Regions from separate parts of the Buttiauxella sp. 3AFRM03 genome, predicted to be linked through region 2. Evidence: predicted binding sites of a transcription regulator. Region 2 holds the regulator's gene; the other holds the start of a gene.
What was found. Region 2 encodes sigma-54, which starts transcription at its own class of promoters, with help from an activator protein. Its sites were predicted from a motif close to GTTGGCACANNTTTCGCTNT; they were not measured.
Positions count from the first base shown of each region.

Region 1: D8682_RS10845 (gamma-glutamyltransferase family protein) is a predicted target of sigma-54. The motif match lies at 2,293-2,312, and genes of this name have one in related genera.

Region 1 covers NZ_CP033076.1:2,005,284-2,008,705, reverse strand. The annotation lists gene D8682_RS10855 (AtzE family amidohydrolase) at 1-474, opposite strand, end outside; gene hpxX (oxalurate catabolism protein HpxX) at 471-659, opposite strand; gene D8682_RS10845 (gamma-glutamyltransferase family protein) at 670-2,256, opposite strand; gene D8682_RS10840 (MurR/RpiR family transcriptional regulator) at 2,372-3,211, shown strand.
Region 2 covers NZ_CP033076.1:3,528,693-3,532,114, reverse strand. The annotation lists gene lptA (lipopolysaccharide ABC transporter substrate-binding protein LptA) at 1-472, shown strand, start outside; gene lptB (LPS export ABC transporter ATP-binding protein) at 479-1,204, shown strand; gene rpoN (RNA polymerase factor sigma-54) at 1,378-2,811, shown strand; gene hpf (ribosome hibernation promoting factor) at 2,834-3,121, shown strand; gene ptsN (PTS IIA-like nitrogen regulatory protein PtsN) at 3,329-3,422, shown strand, end outside.

The sequences.
Region 1 (3,422 bases), 1.5 Mb from region 2:
CGCAGAACCGCCGGATGATCCTCCGGCAATTCGTGCCAGATCATGTGGGTTGCGGGTCGCGCCGTAATAGCTATTTTCGGTGGTGAAACCGTAAGCGTAGGCATCCATATTCAGTGCGCCTGAAAGCATGGCTCCGGCAGTAGTCAGTTGTTTGATGGCAAATGCATCGCTATTTGCCGGGGGTTGCGAGCTAAACAGTTCTGCGCCAGCCAGCGTCGTCACCCCTTTAATATCAAACAGATTTTTTACCGCATAAGGCACACCCGCTAATGGCGGCAGTGTTTCACCACGTGCGCACTGTTGATCAATGGCTTCGGCTTCTTGTAGCAGACGCTGCGCGGTCACTTCGGTAAAAGCATTAATCTCGGGATTAGCCTGTGTGATTTTTTCCAGTGTAAGCCGGGCCAATTCCTGAGCTGAAAACTCGCCGCTGGCTAATCCTTGCTGAATATCGCGAATGGAAAGTTCGCTCATAATTTATAGACTCCGGCGACTTCCTGGCGTTGCGGTAGCGGAAAATCCATTAACGGTTCTGCCAGGGTCTCCATGCGAGCCAGTTGTATTTCAAGTTCTTTACGGCGTGCTTCATCGAGTGGAACGTTGAGAAGTTGTTCCATGACTTTGATGTATGCGGGCCAGTCGATAGAATTTAATGTCATTTTTACCTCCTTAAAATCCTGCCGCGCTGCCGTTGCTGCGCGGGTCGTAAGCCCCTTCAAGCATGCCATTGGTATAGCGCACAATTGCACCCGCATGGCCGACGGCTTCACTAAAATCTGGCAGAGACTCAACTTCATGCCCTAACTGGCGCAGGGTGTCGAAAGTCTCTTGGCTAAATCTGGCTTCTAATTTCAGGCTGTCTGAGGCTTGCCCCCAGGTTCTGCCCAGTAACCAGCGCGGGGCGCTAACGGCTTCCTGTAACGGCATACCCTGAATCACATGGCGGGTAAAAATGGCTGCCTGGGTTTGCGGTTGCCCGTCGCCGCCCATCGAGCCATACACCATCGTCCGTCCATCAGCCAGGCGGGCCGCTGCCGGATTCAGGGTGTGAAACGGCTGTTTACCGGGCGCAAGACTTAACAGGCTATCGGGGTTGAGGCTGAAGGCTGCGCCACGGTTTTGCCACAGCACACCGCTTTTTGGCAGAACCACGCCGCTTCCGAACTCGTGATAAATGCTTTGAATAAACGAAACGGCCAGGCCGCTGCTATCAATCACGCCCATCCAGACAGTGTCGCCAGGGCCTTTTCCGGTTCCCCAGTTTGCGGCTTTACCGTCATCAATTTCTGCGGCCAGCGCCGCAAGTGGCGCGGGATCTAACAGGCTTTGGATTGATGTCGTGATATGACGAGGATCGGTGATGTATTTGTCGCGCAGGGCGAAGGCTTTTTTAGTGGCCTCGACGATACGGTGAACCGTTTGGGTTTCGTTGGCTTGCGCCATCTCTAAATGGTCGGTGATCCCCAGAATCGCCAGTGAAACCAGGCCCTGCGTTGGCGGTGTCATATTATAAACCTCACCCTGCTGGTGGTGCAGATGCAGCGGAATACGGCGTTTTGCACGCTGGGCGGCGAGGTCCTGTAAGTTAATCGGCATCCCTAAATCAGCGAGTTCTTCGGCAAGCAGTGTGGCTAATGGCCCGCGATAAAAGCTATCAAGCCCTTCAACGGTCAGGCGTGTCAGCGTTTCGGCCAGCCGTGGTTGAGTAAACCGGCTGCCCGCGCGTGGGATTTCGCCTCGTTCCAGAAAGGTTTCGGCAAAACCGGTGATGTTAACCAGTTCGTCATATTTACTGTGTGTGGCGAGCGCCTGAGATTGGGTCACCGGAATACCATCTGCCGCATAGCGGATGGCGTCAGCCAATAAACGCGAGAGAGGTAATTGCCCGCCACCGAGTTGCCCGGCAATTTTTAGCGCTTCGTCCCAACCACTTAGCGTGCCAGGTACGGTTAATGCCGCTTTTGGGCCACGATGTGGGATTGCGTTTTCACCGGCGTAAAACTCCAGTGAGGCAAGCGAACCTGCTGCACCGCTGGCATCAATGGCAATCGGTTCGCCTTCTGGCGGCACGATCAACCAAAAGCCATCCCCGCCAATACCATTCATATGCGGATAAACTACGGCGATAGTTGCCGCCGCCGCGACCATCGCTTCGATGGCGTCCCCCCCGTGACGTAGCACGGATAATGCGGATTCACTGGCCAAATGGTGCGGAGTCACCGCCATGCCGGAAGGTGCCATATTGCTTTGCATCATCGTGTTATCTCTCAGAATGGAAGACGGGGTTATCTTTAAGCAAAAGATGTTCCAGGTTGACGCGGTTGATTTCACTGTGCCAGGCTCGAGTGAAACAAAAGTTACAGAGGTCATAATGAAACAATTAGATGAGCGTTTAAGAGCGACATATGAGCAGCTTTCTCCGCAAGAACAACGTGTTGCCACATTTATTTTCGATCATTTTGACGACCTGATTAGCTACAACAGCGCGGAACTTGCTCGCCTTTCTGGCGTATCAAAAGCCACGGTTAGCCGTTTATTTAAGCGTTTGGGCTATGACCGTTACAAAGATATGCGTGAAGAGTTACGTACCTTGCGCCAGAGCGGAATGCCGCTGACAGAAAACCGCGATGCAGTGCAGGGAAACACCTTATTAGCACGACATTATAAGCAAGAAATGGCCAACCTGACGCAGTGGGTTAGCCTGCTGGATACGCAGCAATTTACCGATGTCGTGAGTGCGATTAATACCTCAAAACGTATTTTCATCATTGGCTTAAGGAATTCATGGCCAGTGGCGACGCATTTGCGCCAACAGTTATTGCAGACTCGCAACGATGTCTGGTTACTGCCACAACCGGGCCAGACGCTGGCAGAAGAAGTGGTGGATATCAGTGAGCAGGATTGCGTTATTGCTATCGCGTTTCGCAGAAGGCCGAGAATTATCAAGCCATTGCTGGCAAACCTGCATAAGCGCCAGATACCGTTGCTGGTAATGAGCGAAGCGCAAGGCTCAGGTCTTACGCCATTCTGCCGCTGGCACTTTGCAGCACCGCTTGATAGCGTTTCAGCTTTTGATAGCTATAGCAGCGCGATGAGCCTGGTGAACTTGTTGTCTAATGCGGTACTCCACGAGGCGCTAACCACCGGTCGCCAGCGTATTCATCATATTGCTGAGTTGTATTCTGAGTTTGATGAACTGGAACAACGGTAATGCACTTTAGTGGTGCGTTTGCACGCATCATGGGAACCATTCTGGTTCAGAGATGAAGAGTCAGTGAACGGGTTTTTGTAGGGTGAATAAGCGGCAGCGTCATCCACCATTTTCGCCGCTTTTGTCGGATGACGCTGCTGCTTATCCGACCTTGTATCTTGAACCGGTAGCTGGTTAGCTACCGGTTACATGAAACGGAGGAAGCTTGTAT
Region 2 (3,422 bases):
TACCGATCAGCCGATTCACATTGAATCTGACCAACAGTCGCTGGATATGCAGGGCAACGTCGTCACCTTCACTGGCAATGTGATCGTGACACAAGGCAGTATCAAAATTAACGCCGACAAAGTGGTTGTGACTCGTCCTGGCGGCGAAGAAGGCAAAGAAGTCATTGATGGTTATGGTAATCCAGCCACGTTCTATCAGATGCAAGATAGCGGTAAACCCGTTAGCGGCCACTCAGCGACCATGCACTATGAGTTGCAAAACGACTTTGTAGTTCTGACCGGTAATGCTTATCTCGAGCAGGTCGACAGCAATATCAAAGGCGACAAAATTACTTATCTGGTGAAAGAACAGAAGATGCAGGCCTTTAGCGAAAAAGGTAAACGTGTCACCACCGTTCTGGTCCCTTCTCAACTGCAGAAAAAAGACGGCCAGGCTCCGGCACCAGCCCCTGCGCAGAAAAAGAGTAACTAATTCGTTATGGCTACTTTAATTGCAAAAAATCTCGCCAAAGCCTACAAAGGCCGCCGCGTCGTTGAAGATGTCAGCCTGGCTGTTAAGTCGGGTGAAATTGTCGGGTTACTTGGCCCAAACGGTGCCGGGAAAACCACTACCTTTTACATGGTGGTTGGCATTGTGCCGCGTGACGCCGGCAACATTATTATTGATGATGAAGACATCAGCCTTCTGCCACTTCATGCTCGTGCTCGTCGAGGTATCGGCTACTTACCGCAAGAAGCGTCTATTTTCCGCCGTTTAAGTGTGTTCGATAACTTAATGGCTGTGCTGCAAATCCGTGACGATCTTTCTGTTGAGCAGCGTGATGACCGCGCTAATGAGCTGATGGAAGAATTCCACATCGAACATTTGCGTAATAACCTCGGGCAGTCATTGTCTGGTGGCGAGCGTCGTCGTGTCGAAATTGCCCGAGCATTAGCCGCAAATCCAAAATTTATTCTTCTGGATGAACCTTTTGCTGGTGTTGACCCAATATCCGTCATCGACATCAAGCGAATCATTGAGCATCTGCGCGACAGTGGGCTCGGGGTGTTGATTACTGACCATAACGTACGCGAAACGCTGGCTGTTTGTGAACGTGCCTACATCGTAAGCCAGGGCCATTTAATCGCCCATGGCACTCCAGCCGAAATCCTGGAAGACGAGCATGTTAAGCGCGTGTATCTGGGCGAAGAGTTCAGACTCTGATAGGGTAGTAAAAATTATAATATTTATACTCAAAATAATTCGAGTTGCAGGTAGGCGACAAGGGAGTTCATCCCAGGAGCTTACTTGAGTAAGTGACTGGGGTGAAGGAGTGCAGTCAACACCCCTGCAGCTCGAAGTATGACGAGTATAACCTGAGGAAGCTCGCTCTGAATATGAAGCAAGGTTTGCAATTACGGCTTAGCCAACAACTTGCTATGACTCCCCAGTTACAGCAGGCAATTCGTCTGTTGCAACTTTCGACGTTAGAGCTACAGCAAGAACTTCAGCAAGCACTGGAAAGTAACCCACTGCTTGAGCAAACCGATCTGCATGAAGAAGTTGAAACTCAGGAAGTACGTGAAAACGAAGCATTAGATACCCGTGAGGCGCTTGAGCAAAAAGAAATGCCTGACGAGTTACCGCTGGATACCAGTTGGGACGAAATCTACACCGCAGGCACTCCATCAGGAACCGGAAGCGATTATATCGACGACGAATTGCCGGTTTATCAGGGGGAAACGACCCAGTCTCTTCAGGATTATCTGATGTGGCAGGTTGATCTCACCCCGTTTTCAGATACTGACACAGCAATTGCGACCTCTATTGTCGATGCCGTTGACGAAATGGGTTATCTCACAGTTTCTCTGGAAGAAATTCTGGAAAGCATGGGTGATGACGAAATCACCCTCGACGAAGTGGAAGCCGTACTCAAACGCGTTCAACGCTTCGATCCTGTGGGTGTTGCCGCACGTGATCTACGCGATTGCCTGCTCATACAGCTTTCACAGTTCGCTCGCGAAACGCCATGGTTAACCGAAGCCAGCTTGATTGTCAGCGATCACCTGGATCTGCTCGCTAACCATGACTTCCGCAGCCTGATGCGCGTCACCCGTCTGAAAGAAGAGGTGCTGAAAGAGGCAATGTGCCTGATTCAGTCTCTTGACCCACGCCCAGGGCAATCCATTCAGACCGGTGAACCGGAATATGTCATACCGGATGTTCTGGTGAAAAAAACGCAAGGTCACTGGACTGTAGAACTCAATGCCGACAGCCTCCCTCGTCTGAAAATAAACCAGCAGTATGCTGCAATGGGCACCAGTGCCCGCAATGACAGCGACTCGCAATTTATTCGCAGTAATCTGCAAGAAGCAAAGTGGCTGATTAAGAGCCTGGAAAGCCGGAACGACACGCTGCTGCGCGTCAGTCGCTGTATCGTTGAACAGCAACAAGGCTTTTTTGAACACGGCGAAGAGCACATGAAACCGATGGTGCTTGCTGATATCGCTCAGGTCGTAGAAATGCATGAATCGACCATTTCCCGAGTGACCACGCAAAAATATTTACATAGCCCACGCGGCATTTTTGAATTGAAGTATTTCTTCTCAAGCCACGTTAATACCGAAGGTGGAGGTGAAGCCTCCTCGACGGCAATTCGTGCATTAGTGAAGAAATTAATTGCTGCGGAAAACCCTGCGAAACCACTGAGTGATAGCAAGTTAACGACTATGCTATCGGATCAGGGGATCATGGTGGCACGCCGCACTGTTGCGAAGTACCGAGAGTCTTTATCCATACCACCGTCAAATCAGCGTAAACAGTTGGTTTGACTTAACCGATAAGGAAGACACTATGCAGCTCAACATTACAGGACATAACGTCGAAATCACTGACGCACTGCGCGAATTTGTGAGTACGAAGTTTGCCAAACTGGAGCAGTACTTCGATAGAATTAACCAAGTCTATATTGTGTTAAAAGTGGAAAAAGTCACGCATATTGCCGATTCAACGCTTCATGTAAATGGTGGTGAAATTCATGCCAGCGCGGAAGGGCAGGATATGTATGCGGCGATTGACGGTCTGATTGATAAACTGGCTCGCCAGTTAACCAAACATAAAGATAAACTAAAACAACACTGATAATCCGGGCAACTGTATAAGCAGTTACCCAAAATAATTCGAGTTGCAGAAAGGCGGCTACACAGTGAATCCCCATGAGCTTACTCTGGTAAGTGACTGGGGTGAGCGAGGAAGCCAACGCATATGCAACTTGAAGTATGAAGGGTAAAGACGGCTCGTTGCGTGGAGTAACGAGCCGTTAGCATAACAGGGTGCTTAGGTGAACTTATGATGAACAACGATTCTGCTCTACAACTTAGTCAAGTCCTGAACAAGGAATGTACCCGTACCAACGTACATTGCCAGAGTAAAAAGCGTGCAC